DNA from 3 places in the Buttiauxella noackiae genome. Region 3 is predicted to be linked to each of the others. Evidence: predicted binding sites of a transcription regulator. Region 3 holds the regulator's gene; each other region holds the start of a gene.
What was found. Region 3 encodes Fur, which represses iron uptake genes when iron is present. Its sites were predicted from a motif close to ATAATAATGAGAACNACTATCAA; they were not measured.

Region 1: fes (enterochelin esterase) is a predicted target of Fur. The motif match lies at 5,024-5,046, and genes of this name have one in related genera.
Region 2: fhuE (ferric-rhodotorulic acid/ferric-coprogen receptor FhuE) is a predicted target of Fur. The motif match lies at 2,155-2,177, and genes of this name have one in related genera.

What each region holds. Positions count from the first base shown of each region.
Region 1 covers NZ_JPRU01000001.1:1,745,785-1,753,006, forward strand. Annotated here, with positions in the region: gene IX31_RS07985 (enterobactin synthase subunit F) at 1-3,506, opposite strand, end outside; gene IX31_RS07990 (MbtH family protein) at 3,514-3,735, opposite strand; gene fes (enterochelin esterase) at 3,751-4,965, opposite strand; gene IX31_RS08000 (TonB-dependent siderophore receptor) at 5,245-7,222, shown strand, end outside.
Region 2 covers NZ_JPRU01000001.1:1,158,465-1,165,686, forward strand. Annotated here, with positions in the region: gene thiK (thiamine kinase) at 1-550, opposite strand, end outside; gene lpoB (penicillin-binding protein activator LpoB) at 528-1,124, opposite strand; gene IX31_RS05305 (YcfL family putative periplasmic lipoprotein) at 1,180-1,554, opposite strand; gene hinT (purine nucleoside phosphoramidase) at 1,559-1,915, opposite strand; gene fhuE (ferric-rhodotorulic acid/ferric-coprogen receptor FhuE) at 2,283-4,472, shown strand; gene ptsG (PTS glucose transporter subunit IIBC) at 4,687-6,120, opposite strand; gene IX31_RS05325 (metal-dependent hydrolase) at 6,422-7,216, opposite strand.
Region 3 covers NZ_JPRU01000001.1:1,560,088-1,567,309, forward strand. Annotated here, with positions in the region: gene pgm (phosphoglucomutase (alpha-D-glucose-1,6-bisphosphate-dependent)) at 1-945, opposite strand, end outside; gene seqA (replication initiation negative regulator SeqA) at 971-1,522, opposite strand; gene ybfF (esterase) at 1,707-2,483, shown strand; gene ybfE (LexA regulated protein) at 2,619-2,900, shown strand; gene fldA (flavodoxin FldA) at 3,050-3,580, shown strand; gene fur (ferric iron uptake transcriptional regulator) at 3,863-4,315, shown strand; gene chiQ (ChiQ/YbfN family lipoprotein) at 4,407-4,739, opposite strand; gene chiP (chitoporin ChiP) at 4,787-6,184, opposite strand; gene glnS (glutamine--tRNA ligase) at 6,657-7,222, opposite strand, start outside.

The DNA of each region.
Region 1 (7,222 bases), 190 kb from region 3:
TTTTCACCTGCAGCTTCAAGACGCGCCGCAATACCTTGCGCCAGCGTACCGCCTAACGAATATCCCATCAGATAATACGGGCCATGCGGTTGAAGTTGACGCAGGGTTTGCAGGTGCGTTTCACAAACCTGCGCCAGGTTTTCAGCCTCCTGCATCGGGCCGTTCGGGCGCGGAGACTGAATGCCGGTTATCGACCAACGTGGGTCGAGATAGCGCTGCAACACACTAAATTGCCAGGCAAAGCCAGACGCCGGGTGGAAGCAATAAAGCGTTGGTCCAGTGCTTTTACGCAGCGGCAGCACGGCTTCAAACCCTGCACGATTCGCTTCCTCTTCACCGTATTCTTGCGCCAGAGTTTCAGCGAGCTGGCCGACCGTCGACGCCACCATTATTTGGCCGACGGTAACAGGCCTTTCAAGCGCGCGGCGTAATTGGGCGGCGAGACGCATCGCCAGTAATGAATGGCCACCGAGAGCAAAGAAATCGTCTTCTATCGAGCGAATTTCGCAGCCCAGCAAATGGGCAAAAGCATCAGCAATAGTGATTTCTAATGAAGATTCCGGTGCGCGTCCTGTGCCACGTAACGCCAGTTCCGGCAACGGCAGTGCTTTTCTGTCCAGCTTGCCGTTCGCGCTCAATGGGAAATCATCAAGCTGAATGAGCGCGACCGGCACCATGTGCGCCGGGAGCACGTCGCTCAATTGTTCACGTAGCGTGTCGACGGGCAAAACCTCGCCCGAAGCCGAGACCAGATAGCCCACCAGCTGACGGGCATCACCACCGCTTGCGGCGTCTTTATTGAGCACGCAGGCGTGCGTCACTGCCTGCGCAACACCCGGCAGCGCCTGCAAAGCGCGGTCAATGTCGCCCAATTCAATGCGTTGGCCACGAATTTTTAGCTGATCGTCACTGCGTCCAAGATATTCCACCGCGCCGTTTTCGAGCCAACGCGCCACGTCGCCAGTGCGATACATTCGCTCGCCAGCAGCAAAAGGATCGGCAACAAAGCGGCTGGCAGTAAGATCCGGCCGGGATAAATAGCCCTGCGCCAACTGGATCCCGGTAAGGTAAAGATCGCCTGCGATCCCGACAGGAACCGGCCGCATTGCTGAATCGAGAATCCGCAGCCCGGTGTTCCACACCGGCCAGCCAATCGGCACGCTACTGCCGGAAACCTGTGCTAATTCCTCACCAAATGCCGGATACCAACTCACGTCAACGGCGGCCTCGGTTGGACCATAAAGGTTGTGCAACGGTGCCTGGGTAAGCTGTTCCCACTGGCGGCAAAGCTCTGTTGGCAATGCTTCGCCGCTACAGAATACGCGTTTCAACGTCGCGCATTTCGCCACCGCTTCGGCATCAGTTAGCGCCGCAACAAACGCCGCCAGCATCGACGGAACAAAGTGCGTAGTGGTCACACGGTAACGGGAAAATAAATTCTGTAATGCTTCCGGATCGCGATGTGCCTCTGGTGGGGCCATCACCAGTTGTGCGCCCACAATATAAGGCCAGAAGAACTCCCAAACCGACACATCAAAACTGCATGGCGTTTTCTGCAACACCACGTCGTCACCGCTTAACGGATAGTGGTTTTGCATCCACAACAGACGATTAACGATGGCCTGCTGCCCTACCATCACCCCTTTCGGGCGACCTGTGGAACCGGATGTGAAAATCACATACGCGGTATGTTCCGGGCGCGAAAGATTATCGGTTTCTGGCTTATTCACCGCAGCCAACACGCTTTGATAGCAGAAGGTTTTCAGACCATTAACAGCACTAAAACGTGGTAACTGCTCTTGTGAAGTGAGCAATAAACGCGGCGCGGCATCTTCGAGCATCATATGAAGGCGCTCATCGGGATAGCCGGTATCCAGCGGCAGCCAGGCTGCGCCCACTTCAACAATCGCTTGTAGCGCCAGTGATAAAAACACCGAACGAGGAAGTGCCACGGCAACCACATCACCCGGTTTTACACCGCGTAACAGAAGCTCACTCGCCAATGCCTGAACCTGTTCACGCATCTCGCGATAACTGAACTGGTGGTTTTCGTCCGCCAGTGCCGGAGCATCTGGTGTGCGCAGCGCTTGCTTCGCAATCAGCTGGCTTAATGTTGTCGCAGGGACAGGAGTTTGCGTGGCATTTACGCTTTCCAGCAGTTCAATTTCAGACTGATGCAGCAATTGGGCATCCACGCATCGTAATGCAGGATTGGTCGCAAACTGGCGCAATAGAAGCGGCAAACGCGCAATATGCTGCTGCAAAGTTTGCGCATTGTAACGCTCGGCATTCGCCAGCATTTCAAGGGAGAAGTCACCTTGTTCGCTGATGTATAGCGCAATTTCCAGGTCTCGCACCGGGCCGGAAGCCAGTTGATGCGTGATGCCTTCGATACCATTGAAATCGAGGCGGTAATCGAACATTTTCAGGTTTAGTACTGGGCCATACAGCGGTTCGCCATTTGCGATCAGCCCCAAATCGCGCTGGATTTGTTCAGCATCGTAACGCTGGTAACGGCGTAAACCTTTCAGTTCTTTGGCAAGGTTTGTCGCAAGGCTGGCAAGGGTGTAGTCGGATTCAATACGCACACCAAACGGCAATACATTCAGCACCGGGCCGGTGGCACAAAGTGCGGCGGAACCCATGCGGCGCATAAAGATAAAACCGGCGGAATACTCATTGCGACCACTTAAACGCCCGAGCCACAACGCCACCAGCCCTAACGCCATATCGGCGGCTGTCAGGTTTTGCAGGCGAGCGTTTTCAACCAGTGCATGAAAATCAGCAGACTCAAAACGTAACGTCTGACGAATCAGTTTTGTGGTCACCCCTTGCCCGGTAAGCGGTTTGGTTGACAAAGTGGCCGGCGGTGGCAACTGTTTAGCTTTGCTTATCCAGAAGGCAGAATCACGCTGCCAGGCATCCGTTTTGCGGTAATGCTCGTATTCTTCAACTACTTCGCTAAACGGAGTAAATGGCGTGGGTTCAGGCACCTGGTTTTGGCACAAATCGCTATAAATATTGGCAATACGGCGGGTAATAGCGGTGAAACTAAAGCCATCGACCACTAAATGATGAAAACGTTGATACCAGAACCAGCGTGTATCTGAGATACGCAGCAGTTGATGATGGTAAAGCGGCTTGCCGCTGGCAATGCGCAAATCCCCTTCGAGATCGTCGCGCATTATCGCTTGTGCGGCAGCGATCGGATCGATTTGGTTGCGCAGATCAACACAGTGAGGCGCAACAAACGAGGCATCAGGATCGACCCACTGGCGCGCTTCGCCGTCCACTTCGCTAAAGCGCATGCAAAGGGTATCGGCCTCTTTCATTCCTGCCACTATCGCCTGGCACAATAACGCTTCGTTGAGTTCTCCATTTAGCTCAACATAGTGTGCCACGCTCCACATGTTGGAGTGTTGTGACAGCTGATCTGCCATCCAGATTCCGGGCTGTGCTGCCACAAGCGGCATGGTTTTGATCTGTTGTTCCCGTGCTGGAGTCATCATGAATTCACTCACCACTCACCTCTTCTTTTGCAAAGGAAGCGGGTTGAAGACTGCCCCAGTTGGCGAGCAGCCAGCGGTTACATTCATCGTTTGATGCGGGTTCACAAACCACCTGCCAGCCATCGGGTAAAGCACAATGCTCCGGCCATAAACTTAACTGTTGCTGCGCATTTTTAAGGATAAAAAAATGGCCCTGCAACGAGTCGAAAGGGTTACTGAATTCCATAGTTCACTCCAATCTTTAAGGCGCTTTCCAAAGCCAGGTGAGACCGTCAATTAAACCGCCTCGCCAGCAAAGCGCATCGTGCCCACCATCAACCTGACGGTAGAAAACAGCTCGCTGTGTTTGTTGTAGTAAGGGGTAAATTCGTTGATTAACTTGATGAATGAGAGGCTCTCTGACCCCTGCCTCAAGATAGATACGCAGCGGTTTTTCACACGCAAGCCCGTCTTCCAGTTGCCGTATCAACTGCCCGCCTTGCTGGTTATTTTCGCGACGTGGCCACCAGTAAGAACCTGATTGGCTCAGCACACAGCCAAATTGTTCAGGCCAGTGAAGTGCGGCATAAAGCGAGGAAAGCCCACCAAAGCTTTGCCCGGCGACCACCGTGGTTTCTGGATTTTCATTCCAGCGGGTAACCGTGCGCAGATGCGGTAGTAATTCTTCTTGTACTGCCAGCCAAAACTGCGCATTACAGGGCAGTTCACCACTGCGAGTGGCATTGTCGATAACATCAATCAACACATAAACGGCGGGAGGTAATACTCCGGCATCTGTTTGAGCCTGAAGTGCAGACCACACTGGCATCCCTTCAGCCCAGAATTGGCCGTCGAGTAATATCGCCAATGGGCGCTGCTCAGGCTGCGCGTCACCGGTTGCAAAAATCCATACACTACGTTGGTTTTTCAGGCGGACACTCAGCCAGGAAATATGTTGGGGAGCGTTATACGGTGTGAATGGTTTATCCCAACCAGTTTGCTTTGGTGCATCAGGAAGATGGAGTGCTGACATCGGATGCCCTCGCCCACCGAGCCAGCTTTCAGGATTTAGCGGGTCGGCAATCGCACGTGGCAGCAGTTTCCGCCAGCCTTCACGCAGCGCCATGCGCTCCGGCACGATGCCGTCAAAAGCCTCTGCAGGGAAATCATCTTCGCTGTCTGTTGGAATGAGGCAATAACTGCCGCGCCATGTAGCAGTTAGCTGCGTTTGCCATTGCCAGACGTTAGTGCCAGCAATACGTTCGAGCGATTGCGGGCGCGAGCTCTGGTGGTGATCGGTCACGCCAGTGATGTAAATCCAGACTCGCTTTGTCGGAGAGGTTTGCTCGCAGCCCTCGGGGTCACGCCACAGAAAAGTCACCTCGCACAGACCGTCACTTTCAAAAGTGACGGCGGGGATCCCTTGTGCCTGTTTTTCCTGCCACCAGCTCTCACTTCCTGTCAGCAAATGCGTCACTCAAACATAACCTTCTGAAATTATTGATAACGATCAACAAGCCTGAAATATATTGATAATACTATTGATAATTATTTGCATTTGCAATAGCGTATTTCCGCGCTTTGGGCTACCAGCTTCCTGGTGCAAAAACAATTAATTGCCGGACTTGAACGCACGATTCCCTCATTTCGGGGCTGTTGCAGACAGTTTCGGTATCGCTTCGTAACATCCATGCTGCGCCCGATCCCTTTAGGGAATGGAATGACACCGGGCCCAGCGGAAAAGCAGGCCGCCATAATGAATAAGAAAATTAACTATTCCCTCGCTGTGCTGATCAATCTGGGAATATACGGTGTCGCTTCACCTGCCTTTGCGGCAGAACAAGCAGCACCAGCACCGGCTCAGACCGCTGCTGCCAACAATGACGACACACAAAATCACGCTGACGAAGACACTCTGGTTGTCACCGCCGCCGCACAAAATTTACAGGCTCCAGGCGTTTCAACCATCACCGCTGAAGAGCTGAAAAAACGCCCACCAGCGCGTGATATTTCCGAAATCGTCCGCACTATGCCCGGCGTTAACCTGACCGGTAACTCCACCAGTGGCCAACGCGGTAATGGACGTCAAATTGATATTCGCGGTATGGGCCCGGAAAACACCCTGATTCTGATCGATGGCAAACCGGTGAGCAGTCGCAACTCGGTACGACTTGGCTGGCGTGGCGAACGTGATACACGCGGTGATGCAAGCTGGGTGCCACCAGAAATGGTCGAACGTATTGAAGTGATTCGTGGCCCGGCAGCGGCGCGTTATGGTAACGGTGCGGCAGGTGGTGTAGTCAATATCATCACCAAAAAAGGCAACGGTGAATGGCACGGTACCTGGAACACCTATCTCAACGCCCCTGAGCACAAAGACGAAGGTTCCACTAAGCGCACCAACTTCAGCCTGAACGGCCCACTGGGTGGGGATTTCAGCTTCCGTTTGTACGGCAACCTCGATAAAACTCAGGCCGATGCCTGGGACATCAACCAGGGCCATCAGTCTGAACGTACCGGTATTTATGCCGACACCCTGCCAGCCGGGCGTGAAGGCGTAATTAACAAAGATATCAATGGCGTCGTGCGTTGGGATTTTGCGCCAATGCAATCACTGGAACTGGAAGCGGGTTACAGCCGCCAGGGCAACCTCTATTCCGGCGATACCCAGAACACCAATACCAACCAGATTGTGAAAGATAACTACGGCAACGAGACTAACCGTCTGTATCGCCAGAACTATTCTTTGACCTGGAACGGCGGTTGGGACAGCGGCTTGACCACCAGCAACTACGTGCAGTACGAGCACACGCGCAACTCGCGTATGCAGGAAGGCCTGGCCGGTGGCACCGAAGGGATTTTCTCCAGCGATAAATTCAGCGATATCGATCTGAGCGATGTGTTATTGCATAGCGAAGTGAATATCCCGATTGATTTCGTGTTTAACCAAAACCTGACGCTGGGTACCGAATGGAACCAGCAAAAGATGAAAGATTTGTCATCGAACGGTCAAACCTTTATGGGCGGCCCAATTCCAGGTTCGAACAGCACCAACCGTAGCCCATATTCTCAGGCAGAGATCTTCTCACTGTTTGCTGAAGACAATATGGAGCTGACCGACAGCACCATGTTGACACCGGGTCTGCGCTTTGATCATCACAGCATCGTGGGTAATAACTGGAGCCCATCTCTGAACCTGTCTCAAGGTTTGGGTGATGACTTCACCCTGAAAATGGGTATTGCTCAGGCCTATAAAGCGCCAAGCCTGTATCAGACTAACCCAAACTACATCCTCTACAGCAAAGGCCAGGGCTGCTACGCAAGCGGTACCGGCGTGGGCTGCTACATGATGGGTAACGAAGATCTTAAAGCTGAAACCAGTGTCAACAAAGAGATCGGCCTTGAGTTCAAACGTGACGGCTGGCTCGCTGGGGTCACCTGGTTCCGCAATGATTATAAAGACAAAATCGAAGCGGGATACGCGCCAATCGGCCAGACTTCTTCTGGCAAAACCAAAACCGATATTTACCAATGGGAAAACATTCCTAAGGCGCTGGTAGAAGGGCTGGAAGGCACGTTAAACGTACCGGTTTCCAACACGGTGAACTGGACGAATAACATCACTTACATGTTGGAAAGTAAGAATAAAGAGACCGGTGAGCGCCTGTCCGTTATTCCGGAATATACGCTAAACTCCACCCTGAGCTGGCAGGTTCGCCAGGACATCTCTGTGC
Region 2 (7,222 bases), 400 kb from region 3:
TACCATCTGACTGATTTACCAGGTTTCCGGCATGAATATCCATATGCAGCGGTGCCAGACGCAACGGCTTAGGTTCGCCTTGCCGCTTCATTTTTTTCAACAACCGTAGCCAGAGCAAACTTCTTCGTTCTGATGCGGCGTTTTGCCAATAATGCTCAAGTAATTGCAACAAACTGATTCGCCAGCCAAAACAGTGTTGACGATGCAAATCATACAGTAACGAAGTGAGCATTTGCAGTGAGGGGAGTTCCGATTTCACCTCCCCATTTAACCATTCAACGATAAGCCAGCCTTCAGCCAGACAAACGGGCCGAGGACCTATTCCTGGAGGAAGGCGTCTCAGAGCCCGATGCTGTCTGCTGAGAGAAACCCCAGGCATTGGCGCGGTAAGCTGATGCCGGGCGACATATTCTTCCGTTCCAAGGTTGAAATGCAGACTGCCGCCGCTTAATCCCTGAAGATGAGAAAAGCAACCGGCGGCCTGAGCCGCCGGAAGGTACTTCTCAATCAAACGTTGCAGTGTCGAATTATTGAGTTTGTTGTACAGCACCGCTTCCTGACCAGATAATTTCGCCAGTTTGTACCAACATCAACTGCATTTTCAGCGTCGGCGCATTCACATTACCGCTGGCGTTGCTGTAGAGCACATATTGCGCACCAACATTACGGGCAATGCCAATCGCTTTACTGCGCGATCCAAGACTGTCTTGCGGTGATAGCCCTAATTGCTGTTTCGCCAACGAAAGTTGTTGTGCTGAAACAAGGGTAAATTTGGCATTGTTCTCCAGCGCACCACGTAGTGCTTCTGTCGCCTTGCTGGTTTGCAGTGAACCATTAGTGTGGTTATTTACGCTGTCCACCAGTAATACGCCACCGGCTGTCACACCATCGGCTTGCAGCATTTTTCCAACCATAGGCTGCATGGTGCTGCCCCAATCGTAGCTGCGCACTTTTGGTGTTGCAGGAATGGTAGGTTGTGGTTGTTCAATCGGGCCTGGCTGAGTGGGTACAGTTGGCACTGTTGGAACAGTTGGCGGCGGCTCTACGGGTTGCTGTGGAACAGGTTTCACTTCTTCCACTGGTGCAGGCGCTTCTCCACGATTAATACACCCGGTTAAAATCATCGCCGCAGCGAGAATAACCAGATAACGATAGATTCCCTTAATCAAAATTCACCCCTTACAAAGAGAGAGAAAGACGAACTTTACGTGCGTCTGGATAACTGGCTATGGATGAGACCGAAACGCTTGATTTCGCTGGTAACGTAATCGTACGTGGCTGCTCGAGAGGATGAATCTCAAGACCCTTTTCGTCATACCAATAGAAACGATAGTTGATGATGACGGGGTTAGACTGTTCATTATATAGCCGGCTGCGAGAAACAGTGGCACCCTTGTCAGTTGAAATTTCAGGCTTTTCAGCACTGACTCCCGCCGCAAGCACAGATGCTTCCATGACCAGCGTTTGCCCATCATTGACAGGGATAGCCGGTTTGGAGCTACACCCAGCCATCACAATGACGGCCAGTAGCGTTAACAGCGGTTTATTTTTCATCAACTTATCCTTTATGCGCCAGCATCGGCCCCAGCACACGACCGCCCAGCAGATGCAGGTGGATATGATAAACTTCCTGCCCGCCATGACGATTGCAGTTCATGATCAGACGATAGCCATCTTCAGCAATCCCTTCTTGCTCAGCAATTTTTGCAGCAACGGTCAACATGCGCCCCAGCGCCAGTTCATGCTCAGCAGTGACATCATTAACTGTTGGGATCAGTATGTTCGGAATAATGAGGATGTGGGTAGGTGCCTGCGGCGATATGTCACGGAATGCAGTAACTAACTCATCTTGATAAACGATATCTGCCGGAATCTCGCGGCGAATAATTTTACTGAAAATAGTTTCTTCGGCCATGACGTTACCTTTATTCATTAATTGCTGACTAATTGCTCGTTTAAGTCGCTGCGCGCACAGGCTTAAAGGCATAACGTAAGAGTATGAGCGAGTTACTCGTGCTCTTTCAACCTCAACCCATTATTTCTTTATCACTCTTTGGGCAACCTTCTTCTCAGATCTTTCGTAAACGCTGCACTTCTCATGATTAAAACGATATTTCATTTGAGCTGTAACATATGTTTACAGCCAGTTAATGAATGAGTATATTTCTCATTTTCATTTTTATTCGCATGAAATAAATAAAATCGCAAACACTCTATGTACTCCGCGACCGGATTCCTTTGGCGCAGAGACATAACCTCCAACAATTCATTAAGGGTTTAAGATGTCTTTAACCATTTCTACCAGGGATGGGCAGCGCGCACCTGCCAGCGCTATTTCTATGCTGGCATCCTGTATTGCTTTCGCACTCCTTCCTTCTACCGCTTTCTCTGCCACTCAAAATGCAGAAGAAACGCTGGTTGTCGAAAACTCGGTGTCTAATACACTCGATACAGAAGAGAAGGATTACAGTGTTAAAACCACCACCAGCGGAACGAAAATGTTGCTGGTACCGCGTGATATTCCGCAGTCCGTTAGCATCATCAGCGAACAGCGCATGCAGGACCAGAATCTGCAGTCACTGGGCGATGTACTGAAAAACACCACGGGCATATCAGAAAGTGTTGCCGACTCCGACCGCAGCAACTTCTACTCGCGCGGATTTTTAATAGATAACTATATGGTCGATGGCATCCCAACGCTGTTTGAATCGCGCTGGAACCTGGGCGACGCCCTGACAGATACCGCGATGTATCAGCAGATTGAAGTGGTCCGTGGTGCTAATGGCCTGATGACCGGTTCCGGCAACCCTTCAGCCGCCGTCAATATGGTGCGTAAACATGCCGATAGTCGTGAATTCCAGACCAACGTATCAGCAGAGTATGGAAGCTGGAATAAACAGCGCTATGTTGCTGATATGTCTACGCCATTGACCGACAACGGTAATGTTCGTGGCCGTATGGTTGCAGGTTATCAGGATAACGACAGCTGGCTTGACCGCTACAATCAGAAGAAAAAATTCTTCTATGGTGTGCTCGATGCGGATTTGACCGAGGCCACCAGTTTCTCAGTCGGTTATGACTATCAGGAAACCAACGTTAACAGTCCGACATGGGGCGGCATTCCGCGCTGGTACACCGATGGCAGCAAAACTGATCCGGATCGCAGCTACAGCACGGCCCCTGACTGGGCTTACAACGATAAAGAATCGCAGCGCACCTTCGTCACCCTGAAGCAAAAGTTTGCCAATGACTGGCAGCTCACGGTGAACGGGACACACACGGAAATGGACCTCGAAAGTAAGCAGCTTTACCTGGACGGACTGGTAGATAAAAACAGCGGCATGATGGTTAGCCCGTATGGCGCATCCTACCCATATGTAGGTGGCACAGGTTACAACACCGGTAAGCGCAAAGTGGATGCTCTCGATACCTTTGCCAATGGATCTTATGAGCTCTTAGGGCGCCAACATGAACTGATGATCGGTACCAGCTACACCAAACAGAACAACACCTATCACAGCTCCTGGGAAAATATCAGCGATACCCAGTTAGGTAATTACAATGATTATGACGGTAACTTCCCGGAAACAAACTGGACGCCGTTGAGTCTCGCTCAGGAAGATACGGTTCGCCAGAAGTCTGCCTATATGGCGACTCGCATCACTCTAGCCGACCCTTTGCACGTGATCGTTGGCGCACGTTATACCAAATACAACCTGCATACCCTGACCCAGGAACTTGAGAAAAATAACACCTCGCCTTACGCCGGTGTGGTGTTTGATATCAATGATGACTGGTCAACTTACGCAAGCTATACCTCAGTCTTTAAACCGCAAACCGAACGTGATGAGCAAGGTAACTACCTCACCCCAATCACCGGTAATAACTATGAAGCAGGTGTGAAGTCTGACTGGATGAACAGCCGTCTGACCACTTCTCTTGCCATCTTCCGTATTGAACAAGATAACCTCGCACAATCGACTGGCATGGTAATTCCTGACAGCAACGGTGAGACAGCCTACCGTGAAGCTGATGGTACCGTAAGTAAAGGTGTGGAGTTTGAGATCAACGGTGCGCTGACTGATGACTGGCAGATGACATTTGGTGCGACACGCTATGTTGCTGAAGACAGCAACGGTAAAGCAGTTAACCCTAACCTGCCTCGCACTTCAGTTAAATTGTTCACCAGTTACCGGATCCCAACACTGCGCGAGCTAACTGTCGGTGGCGGCGTCAACTGGCAAGACCATGTGTGGGCGGATGTTCCAGTACCGGGCGGTACTTTCCGTGCGGAACAAGGCAGTTATGCGTTAGTTGATTTGTTTGCCCGTTATCAAGTCACGAAGGCGCTCTCCGTTCAGGCGAACCTCGATAACTTGTTCGACAAAACTTACGACACCAACATCGACAGCCGTTCCATCGTTTACGGTGCGCCGCGCAACTTCTCTGTAAGCGCTAATTACGCTTTCTAGCATCCTTAATGGCGGATGACGCAAGCTATCTGCCATTTAATTCATAGCCTAAATAATTCATGTTCAGGGTAGGCGGCAAAAGAACGAGTCCCGATAAGCTTAAATTAGTAAGTGATTCGGGCAAGAGCGCGAAGCCACCCCCCCTACTACTTGAAGAATGACGGCAATAAAAAAGGGAGGCCAATGGCCTCCCTCAGTTCTCCCCAACTACTTGTTAGCTGTTACGGATCCACTCATCCATTTCAGTTTTCAGGTTATCGGATTTAGTACCGAAGATTGCCTGAACACCTGAACCAGCTACAACTACACCTGCTGCACCCAATTTCTTCAGGCCAGCCTGGTCGACTTTAGAAATGTCGGCCACGCTAACACGCAGACGGGTAATACACGCATCCAGGTTAGTGATGTTTTCTTTACCGCCGAAAGCGCTAACCAGAGCTGGTGCCATTTCGCTTGTGGAAGTGGTAGAAGTCTCTGAAGTTGCGTCTTCACGACCTGGAGTTTTCAGGTCCAGCGCTTTAATCAGCACACGGAACACGGTGTAGTAAATCGCCGCGTAGCACAGGCCAACAATTGGGAACAACCACAGTTTGCTGCTGTTTCCGCTCAACACGATGAAGTCAATCAGACCGTGAGAGAAGGAAGTACCGTCACGCATACCCAGAAGGATACAGATTGGGAACGCCAGGCCTGCCAACACCGCGTGGATGATGTACAGGATTGGAGCAACGAACATGAAGGAGAACTCGATTGGCTCGGTAATACCGGTCAGGAACGAGGTCAGTGCAGCGGAGATCATGATACCGCCGACTTTTGCACGGTTCTCAGGTTTAGCTGAGTGCCAGATTGCGATAGCAGCAGCAGGCAGACCATACATTTTAAACAGGAAGCCACCAGACAGTTTGCCCGCAGTTGGGTCACCTGCCATATAACGTGGGATATCGCCGTGGAATACCTGACCTGCAGCATTGGTGTATTCACCAATTTGCATCTGGAATGGAACGTTCCAGATGTGGTGCAGACCGAATGGTACCAGGCAGCGTTCTACGAAACCGTAGATACCGAATGCCACAACCGGGTTCTGGTAAGCAGCCCACTGAGAGAAGGTCTGAATAGCCGTACCGATTGGAGGCCAGATGAAGGACAGCACAACGCCCATGAAGATCGCAGCCAGACCAGAGATGATCGGTACGAAACGTTTACCCGCGAAGAAGCCCAGGTATTCTGGCAGCTTGATGCGGTAAAAACGGTTAAACATGTAGGCTGCAATTGCACCAGAGATAATACCGCCCAGAACACCGGTATCAGCCAGGTGTTTTGCTGCGATCTCTTCAGCAGGTAAATGCAGAACCAGAGGCGCAACAACTGCCATGGTTTTCACCATGATGCCGTATGCAACCACAGAGGCTAATGCAGAAACGCCATCGTTATTTGTGAAGCCTAATGCCACACCGATAGCAAAGATCAGCGGCATGTTGGCGAATACTGAACCGCCCGCTTCCGCCATAACATGAGAAACCACTGCTGGCAGCCAGCTGAAGTTTGCAGAACCGACGCCCAGCAGGATACCTGCGATAGGCAGTACGGATACTGGCAGCATCAGCGATTTACCCACCTTTTGCAGGTTAGCAAATGCATTCTTAAACATAATTGAGAGTGCTCCTGAGTATTTGTGCTTTTTTTTACGCGTTATGCGCATCGGACTGGGGGGAGATCCGGTCCATAAACAGGCATCTAAGTGCCTTTTGATTTATTACGCAGAGTAAAATAAATCGACGAAAGTTTGTTTGACGGCTATCACGTTTCTCAAACAGCCCTGTGAAAAACTTTCATAAATTTACAAAACGCGTTTCTGAATGTTACAAAAATGGCGTTCACCGCCCTTTTTGAGGCGGTGAACTTTACTCGCTTCAATAATTAATTACGAGCTTTAAAATAACTTAGAATTATCAGGCGGATTGCAAGCGGGAGTCAGGAATATGGAACAAGGTGGCGAAGTTTTTTGTCGTCGCAACGGCCAATTCCTCAAGTGAAACACCTTTCAGTACCGCCATATATTCCGCTACATCACGAGTCATCGCTGGTTGGTTTTCTTTGCCACGATGTGGCACTGGCGCAAGATAAGGTGAATCAGTCTCCACCAGTATGCGATCCAGTGGCACATAACGGGCTGCATCCCTGAGTTGCTCAGCATTGCGGAACGTCACAATGCCCGAGAAAGAAATGTAAAACCCCATATCGAGCAATTTTCCAGCAGTTTCTCTGTCTTCCGTAAAACAGTGTAGTACCCCACCGCAGTCTGTCACTTTCTCTTCGCGAAGGATCGACAGAGTATCGGCGCGTGCGTCTCTGGTGTGGACAATCACTGGTTTATTAAGCTCGCGGCCAATCTGGATGTGATGACGGAATGATTCCTGCTGGCGTGGCTTGGTTTCCGGGGTATAGAAATAATCCAGCCCCGTTTCCCCCATTGCCACCACGCCTGGATCGGCGGCCAGACGGCGAAGTTCTTCCACGTCGTATTCTTCATCCTGATTGAGCGGATGCACGCCACATGAATAAGCGACGTTCTGACGCTCGCCAACCAACTGGCGCATATTACGATAACCATCCAGCGTCGTGGCAACCGCAAGGCAGAACTTCACATCGCGCGCGGCAGCTTTTTCCAGAACATCATCAACGCTTTTGTGTAGGGATTGATAATCGAGGCCATCGAGATGGCAATGTGAGTCAACCAGGAACATACAAAT
Region 3 (7,222 bases):
AGGCGTGACGATACCATGGCGGTCGTAATCCGGGTCATTGGCAAATGCCAGGTCGAATTTATCACGCAGTGCCAACAAACCAGCCATTGCACACTCGGATGAACAATCCATACGGATTGCGCCATCTTTATCAAGGTGCATAAAGCGGAAAGTTTGATCGACATGATCGTTAACAATCGTCAAATCAAGATTGTAGTGCTTCGCGATGCGCTGCCAGTATTCGATGCCAGAGCCACCGAGCGGATCAACACCCAGTTTTAGGCCTGCTTTCTGGATGGCGGCCATATCAACGATATCCACCAGCCCTTCAATAAACGGCTGCACCAAATCTTGCTCTTGCACGTGGCCGCTTGCCCAAGCTTGATCAAGAGAAATGCGTTTTACGTCTTTCAGACCCGCAGCCAGCAAGGCATTAGCGCGATCTTCAACAACTTTTGTGACATTAGTATCAGCCGGGCCACCGTTTGGTGGATTGTATTTGATACCGCCGTCATCAGGCGGGTTGTGCGAAGGGGTAATAACGATGCCGTCTGCCTGTGCACCGCCATTTTTGTTATGCGTCAGAATGGCGTGAGAAATGGCCGGCGTTGGCGTGTAGCCGTTCGCCTGCTGCACAATGACATCCACACCGTTCGCAGCCAGCACTTCCAGGACGGAGATAAACGCAGGTTCAGACAGCGCGTGGGTATCTTTACCCACGTAGCACGGCCCGGTAATGCCATTTTTTGCACGATCTTCTGCAATCGCCTGAGCAATTGCCAGAATGTGAGGCTCGTTGAAGTTGTGACGTGCCGCACTACCACGGTGACCGGATGTACCGAACTTCACCGCGTGTTCGCTATTCCCCACTTCAGGCTTCAGTACATAATACTGGGCCGTCAATTGGGCTACGTTAATCAAATCGCTCTGTTGTGCCGGTTGTCCTGCACGAGGGTGGTTAGCCATTGGCCTTTCCTTCTGACGCGAGGTGTTAAATTGTGCCGCAAACCTTTTCAATCAATTCCGCCGGGAACTGCATTGATTGCATGATGTGTTCGATCATGCTGCATTTACGACCAGTATTGGTGTTAGTTATAACCCAGTATGGCGTTCCTGGAACATGCTTAGGCTTGGTCTGGTTTCCATTTTGCAGCAACGTCTGTTCATTACCTGCAAAATAGACACGTGTACGACCATGCAACGATTCAGTCGCTTCACCAAAAGCTTGAGCATCAAGTGTATAAAGAGTTGAAAGCACCATCATAAAACGGTTAACCGCTTTCTTTTGCTCCGCATATTCATCGGACAGCAGTAATTCACGAACCGCACGAACGCGATCGCGTGCTTTATTTACGGGTTTGGCTTCCGGAGCAGGTGTAGCAGCCGTTGCCGCCGTCTGACCGGTAGTTGCTGTTGTAGCTGGAGTTTGGCCGGCGGTAAATTTCAACATGCGCCGTAAAATATCGGACGCGCTTTCACCAATGTGCTGCGTGTGGCTGGCAATATAGCGATAGAGCTCGTCATCAACTTCAATTGTTTTCATCTTAATCCAGTGCGATATCTTTTCTGAATGCAAGTAATTGGGATTATAAGGACAAATCCCAACCTCGGGTAGCGCCAGGCTTTTGTCACACCACAAAGTCAGACTAAACTGGAAATTTGCGGCACTAAGGCTGAATGCCGTTATGATACCCTAACCACACGAAGTAAAAAAAAAGAACTTTGCCATGAAATTGAATGCTCGCCTGCAAACTGCACAACAATCGACTAGTAATTCCCCCATCGTCCTTATTCACGGTCTTTTTGGTAGCCTTGATAACCTGGGCGTGCTGGCCCGTGACCTTGGGCAGGATCATACGTTGCTGCAAATCGATCTTCGCAACCACGGTTTATCACCACGAAGCGCTGAGATGAACTACCCAGCAATGGCGCAGGATGTGGTCGAAACGCTCGATGAATTTGGCTTTGAGAAAGCGATTATTATTGGCCATTCAATGGGCGGCAAAGTGGCGATGGCACTGACTGCCATTGCCCCTGAACGTATTGATAAATTAGTGCTGATTGATATCGCGCCAGTGGATTATCAGGTTCGTCGCCATGATGAGATTTTCGCAGCGATTAATGCGGTTAGCGCATCTGATGTTAAAACTCGCCAGCAGGCCGCGACCGTGATGCGCGAGCATCTTGATGAAGAAGGTGTCATTCAGTTCTTACTGAAATCCTTTGCCGATGGCGAATGGAAATTCAATGTGCCGGTGCTGTGGGAGCAATATGAGCATATTGTCGGCTGGGAAAACATTCCCGCATGGAACGAACCGGCGCTATTTATTCGCGGCGGCGCATCTCCTTATGTTGATGAATCACATCGTAGCCAACTGCTTTCCCAGTTTCCTCAGGCACGTGCTCATGTGGTTGCCGGTGCCGGACACTGGGTTCACGCAGAAAAACCTGATGCTGTTTTGCGCGCAATCCATCGTTTTATCGACACAACAACGACAAACTGATTAAAAACAAACCGACTGGCCGCAAGATGTGGCTAACGCGTTGGCGCGCAAGCCATGCTGATGTATGATTGCGCGCTAAAATGCGCCAGAGCACCCCGCTCCGTGCCACCTGAATTCCCTGTCAGTAGTCTAATCATGGCAAAAGAACAAACGGACCGTACTACATTAGATCTGTTCGCGGACGAGCGTCGCCCGGGGCGACCAAAAACCAATCCGCTAACGCGTGATGAGCAATTGCGTATCAATAAACGCAACCAACTCAAGCGCGATAAAGTACGCGGCCTGAAGCGAGTGGAGCTAAAGCTCAATAACGATGCGGTAGATGCTCTCAATCAGTTGGCTGAAGCGCGCAATATCAGTCGTAGTGAATTGATTGAAGAGATGCTGCTCGAACAACTGAAGCAACATCTCAGTTAGTTTTAATGCTGCTTCCCTGTTAGATTTTGCAGACTGTGCACTACGGGGTCATAGCAGTTTCCGCACTGTGATGTGTTCTGCTATGATTGCCCTATCTGTGGCTAAATAGCAGCCACCATACCATTAAGTATCAAGAGGTTATTTTACTCATGGCAATCGTAGGCATTTTTTTCGGCAGCGACACCGGTAACACCGAAAATATCGCGAAAATGATTCAAAAACAGCTCGGTAAGGATGTTGCTGAGGTGCATGACATTGCTAAGAGCAGCAAAGAAGACCTGGAAGGCTTCGACATTCTGCTTCTCGGCATTCCAACGTGGTACTACGGCGAAGCGCAGTGCGACTGGGATGATTTCTTCCCAACTCTGGAAGAAGTTGATTTCAATGGCAAACTGGTTGCCCTGTTCGGCTGTGGTGACCAGGAAGACTATGCAGAATACTTCTGTGACGCATTAGGTACTATCCGTGACATCATTGAGCCGCGTGGTGCAGCTATCGTCGGTCACTGGCCAACGGCGGGTTATCATTTCGAAGCGTCTAAAGGTCTTGCAGACGACGACCACTTTGTTGGGCTGGCAATTGACGAAGACCGTCAACCTGAACTTACTGCTGAACGTGTTCAGAAGTGGGTTAAACAAGTTTCTGAAGAACTAAACCTGGCTGATATCATCAACGCCTGATTCCAGATGCGGCACAACTATTAGGTTGCGCCGCATTGATAGTTATTTCCGATTAAAATAATTGCTACAAATTTTTAACTTTCCAGTTTGTCCCTGTACAATGAACTCCTGACAAAATAGCTAACAAGGCAATCAAATCGCGACTCAACCGCCATTTCTTAGCTTGATTATGCATAATACTTGCGGTTCCCATTTAGAAGTGGCAGTTCTATAATGAGACGCATTCATCTTAACGCTCACCCTGAGTCCGAGCGAATCGTTAAGCAACAGGACAATTTCCGCATGACTGACAATAATACCGCATTAAAGAAGGCCGGCCTGAAAGTCACGCTTCCGCGATTAAAAATCCTTGAAGTGTTGCAGGGGCCGGTGAACCATCACGTCAGTGCGGAAGACTTATATAAACGTCTGATTGATATGGGCGAAGAGATTGGTCTCGCCACAGTTTATCGTGTATTAAACCAGTTTGATGATGCAGGCATTGTGACTCGTCATAACTTCGAAGGCGGCAAATCCGTATTCGAACTGACGCAACAGCATCACCATGACCACCTGATTTGCCTGGACTGCGGCAAAGTTATTGAATTCAGTGATGATTCAATCGAAGCCCGCCAGCGCGAAATCGCATCACGTCATGGTATTCGTCTGACTAACCACAGCCTGTACCTGTACGGTCATTGCGCTGAAGGTGATTGCCGTACCGACGAAAACGCGCACGAAATCAGCGAAAAGTAATCTGCATAGCCTGACATCCCTGACCCGGATGTCACCTATAAAAAAACCGGTGAGACAATTCACCGGTTTTTTTATTGCTCAAATACGGTAACTATTTGTTGTTTGCGCGGATTTCCTGCCAGATTTTATCGCATTTAGCTTTAACAGCCTGGTCATTACCCGTTTGTGTTGCCTGAATGCAGTTCTGGTAATCCAGTGTGCGAACGGTTTCTTTCTTCGCAAACTCTTGATGCTCTTTTTCCTGACCCAGTACATTCAGCACGCTTTGGCAGGCCTGGATTTTATCAGGGTTACCTTCTGCAGTGTTAATGCAGGCACTATATGCTTGTTTCAGCTTTGAATCTTCCGGAGCAGTTTTAGGTTGTTGCTGTGCACATGCACTCAAACCTAACGCCATCACCACAGTCAGAATGATTTTTTTCATGCTTGATATCCTTAAAAAAACCGGGCGTTTTCACGCCCGGATTCGAATCAGAAGATGGTGAACGGTGCGATGACGATGAATTTCACGTCGCGCTCATCCTGGAAGATGTTGCCGTAACCACCGCCCCAGCTTGGGATGTCTGAATGGTTGTCATACTGAGTGAAGTGCAGTTTGAACAGAGTACCTTTCGCACGGCCATCCTGAACGGTATACAATGCATCAAGGCTGTAGGCAGATTCTTTCAGGCGATTATCAGCATCGTAGTAACCGTCAGTGGTTGGTTTAGAGCTTGGTTTTGCATCCCATGCGTACACATAAGAAGCACCCACTGCCCAACCTGCCAGATTCCAGTTGCTCAGGTCATACATCGCGCCAGCAAATACTGCTTTTTCACCGTTGGCGTTGAAGTCAGAGCGGTTATCCCACCACACATCAAGACGACCGTTTGAAGATGCATAAGTTGGGGTCATACGCTGCAGGAAGTAACCTTGTTGGCCATCGGCTTTAACAATAGTTCCTTCAAGACGCAAATCAACCTGGCCCACGCGGTATCCGAGAGTCAGAGCTTGTAACCATGCTGTGCCGTCGTACAGATCGTTAACGCTGCCATCAGAAACTTTGTCACGCGTGCCGTAGAACTGGTAGCTGGTTGTTAACGGGCTGCCGGCGATATCAAATTTGTAGCTTGCTTTGGTGAAGTACTGATCAACGTAGCCTTCAGCCTGCCCAAATGCCGCTTCGAGAATGAAATCATTTTTGAAGTCATACTTCGCGCCAAGAGAGTGTAAATATTCAACTTTGGTGTTTTTGTCGTTCTGATAGAACTTGTCCATTTCCAGGTGCCATGGAGCTTTGTACTCGTTGGTCCACATGTAGGAGAAGCTCAACGCACCAGAATCGCCGTAGTCAAAGTTTGCACCGGCTTCAGCACCCTGATAAGTACCAGGCATGAAGCTCCAGTGCGGTGCGAGCAAGGTTTGCCCGGTTGGCTGAATGTAACCGCCACGCGCCCAAACTGGACCGTATTTAAATTTAGCTGCTGCTTTATAGAGGCTAATACCGCTTTTATCACCTGAATAATCTTCGTCGTAAGCTTTGTTTACAGAGGAAAATGCGATTTCGTTCGGGTGACCGCTGTCGCCGTTTTCTGCCATTTCGATAGCAGTAAAGGCCGCGATATCGAGACCGAACATGTCAGCGGCGAAACCAGACTGGAAGTCCAGGTTGGCGTTCCAGGTAGAGTGCGCAAGGTTAGTTTCATATTTGTCAGTCGTAACATCTTTACGGTCACGCTCACGTTGCCAGTAATAAACACCACCGGTCAGAGTCGAGTCATCAATAAAACCTGCGGCACTTGCCTGAGGGATGACTACCAGTCCTGAAAGAGCCGTGACACCTGCAATTGCAAGCGCCAGTGCACTACGTTTGCCACTAAACGTACGCATATATTATTCCTCTTTGACGTATCAATAATCGCCGGACGTTAAAAGACGCCTTATGGCGAAAAAAAGTAAAAATGCCTAACGGCTAAAGCGGTTATGAATATTTGCCCGCATTACTGCTGCCCTTAAGACTATTTTTCGCGACGCGAATTATCAATGACTTTGTAAGAGTTCATTCCGATATTATGACAGAGAGCACATAATTTATGAGTATTTGTAACAAACAACGACACTAGGATTTTATCTTGATAATTAAGTTTTATAAAATACAAAGCTCTATATGAGAGCGCTCACATTATAAAAAGAAGAGTTTTTAATGTTCCGAGGTTGACCATAAAAAGTAGACAGTAAGAAGTGTAAATAACATTAATTCGCAACGCGAATGTGAAGATATTTTTAAGCAAATGATTATAAAGCGAAAAAAAACGCCGCAATTTGCGGCGTTTTTGTCAGATATTGACTTAGGGAAAAGGAACTACTCGCCCATTTTCGCCCAGGTATCACGCAAGCCAACGGTACGGTTAAATACCAGTTTGTCAGCAGTTGCATAACGGCTATCCAGGCAGAAATAACCTTCGCGCTCGAACTGGTACGCTTTGCCTTTTTCGGCATTTTGCAGACTTGGCTCAACGAAACCTTGCTTGATCACCAGAGATTCCGGGTTAATCGTCGCCAGGAAGTCTTCCGCAGCGCCCGGGTTGGCAACGCTGAACAGACGGTCGTAAAGGCGAATTTCAACCGGCAGTGCATGCTCTGCGCTTACCCAGTGGATAACGCCTTTCACTTTGCGGCCATCAGCCGGGTCTTTGCTTAATGTGTCCGGATCGTAGGAGCAGTGCAGCACGGTGATGTTCCCTGCTTCATCTTTCTCAACGCGATCGGCTTTAATCACATATGCATTGCGCAGGCGCACTTCTTTGCCCAGCACCAGACGCTTGTACTGTTTGTTGGCTTCTTCACGGAAGTCAGCACGATCGATGTAGATCTCACGGCTAAACGGTACCTGGCGGCTGCCCATTTCAGGCTTATTCGGATGATTAG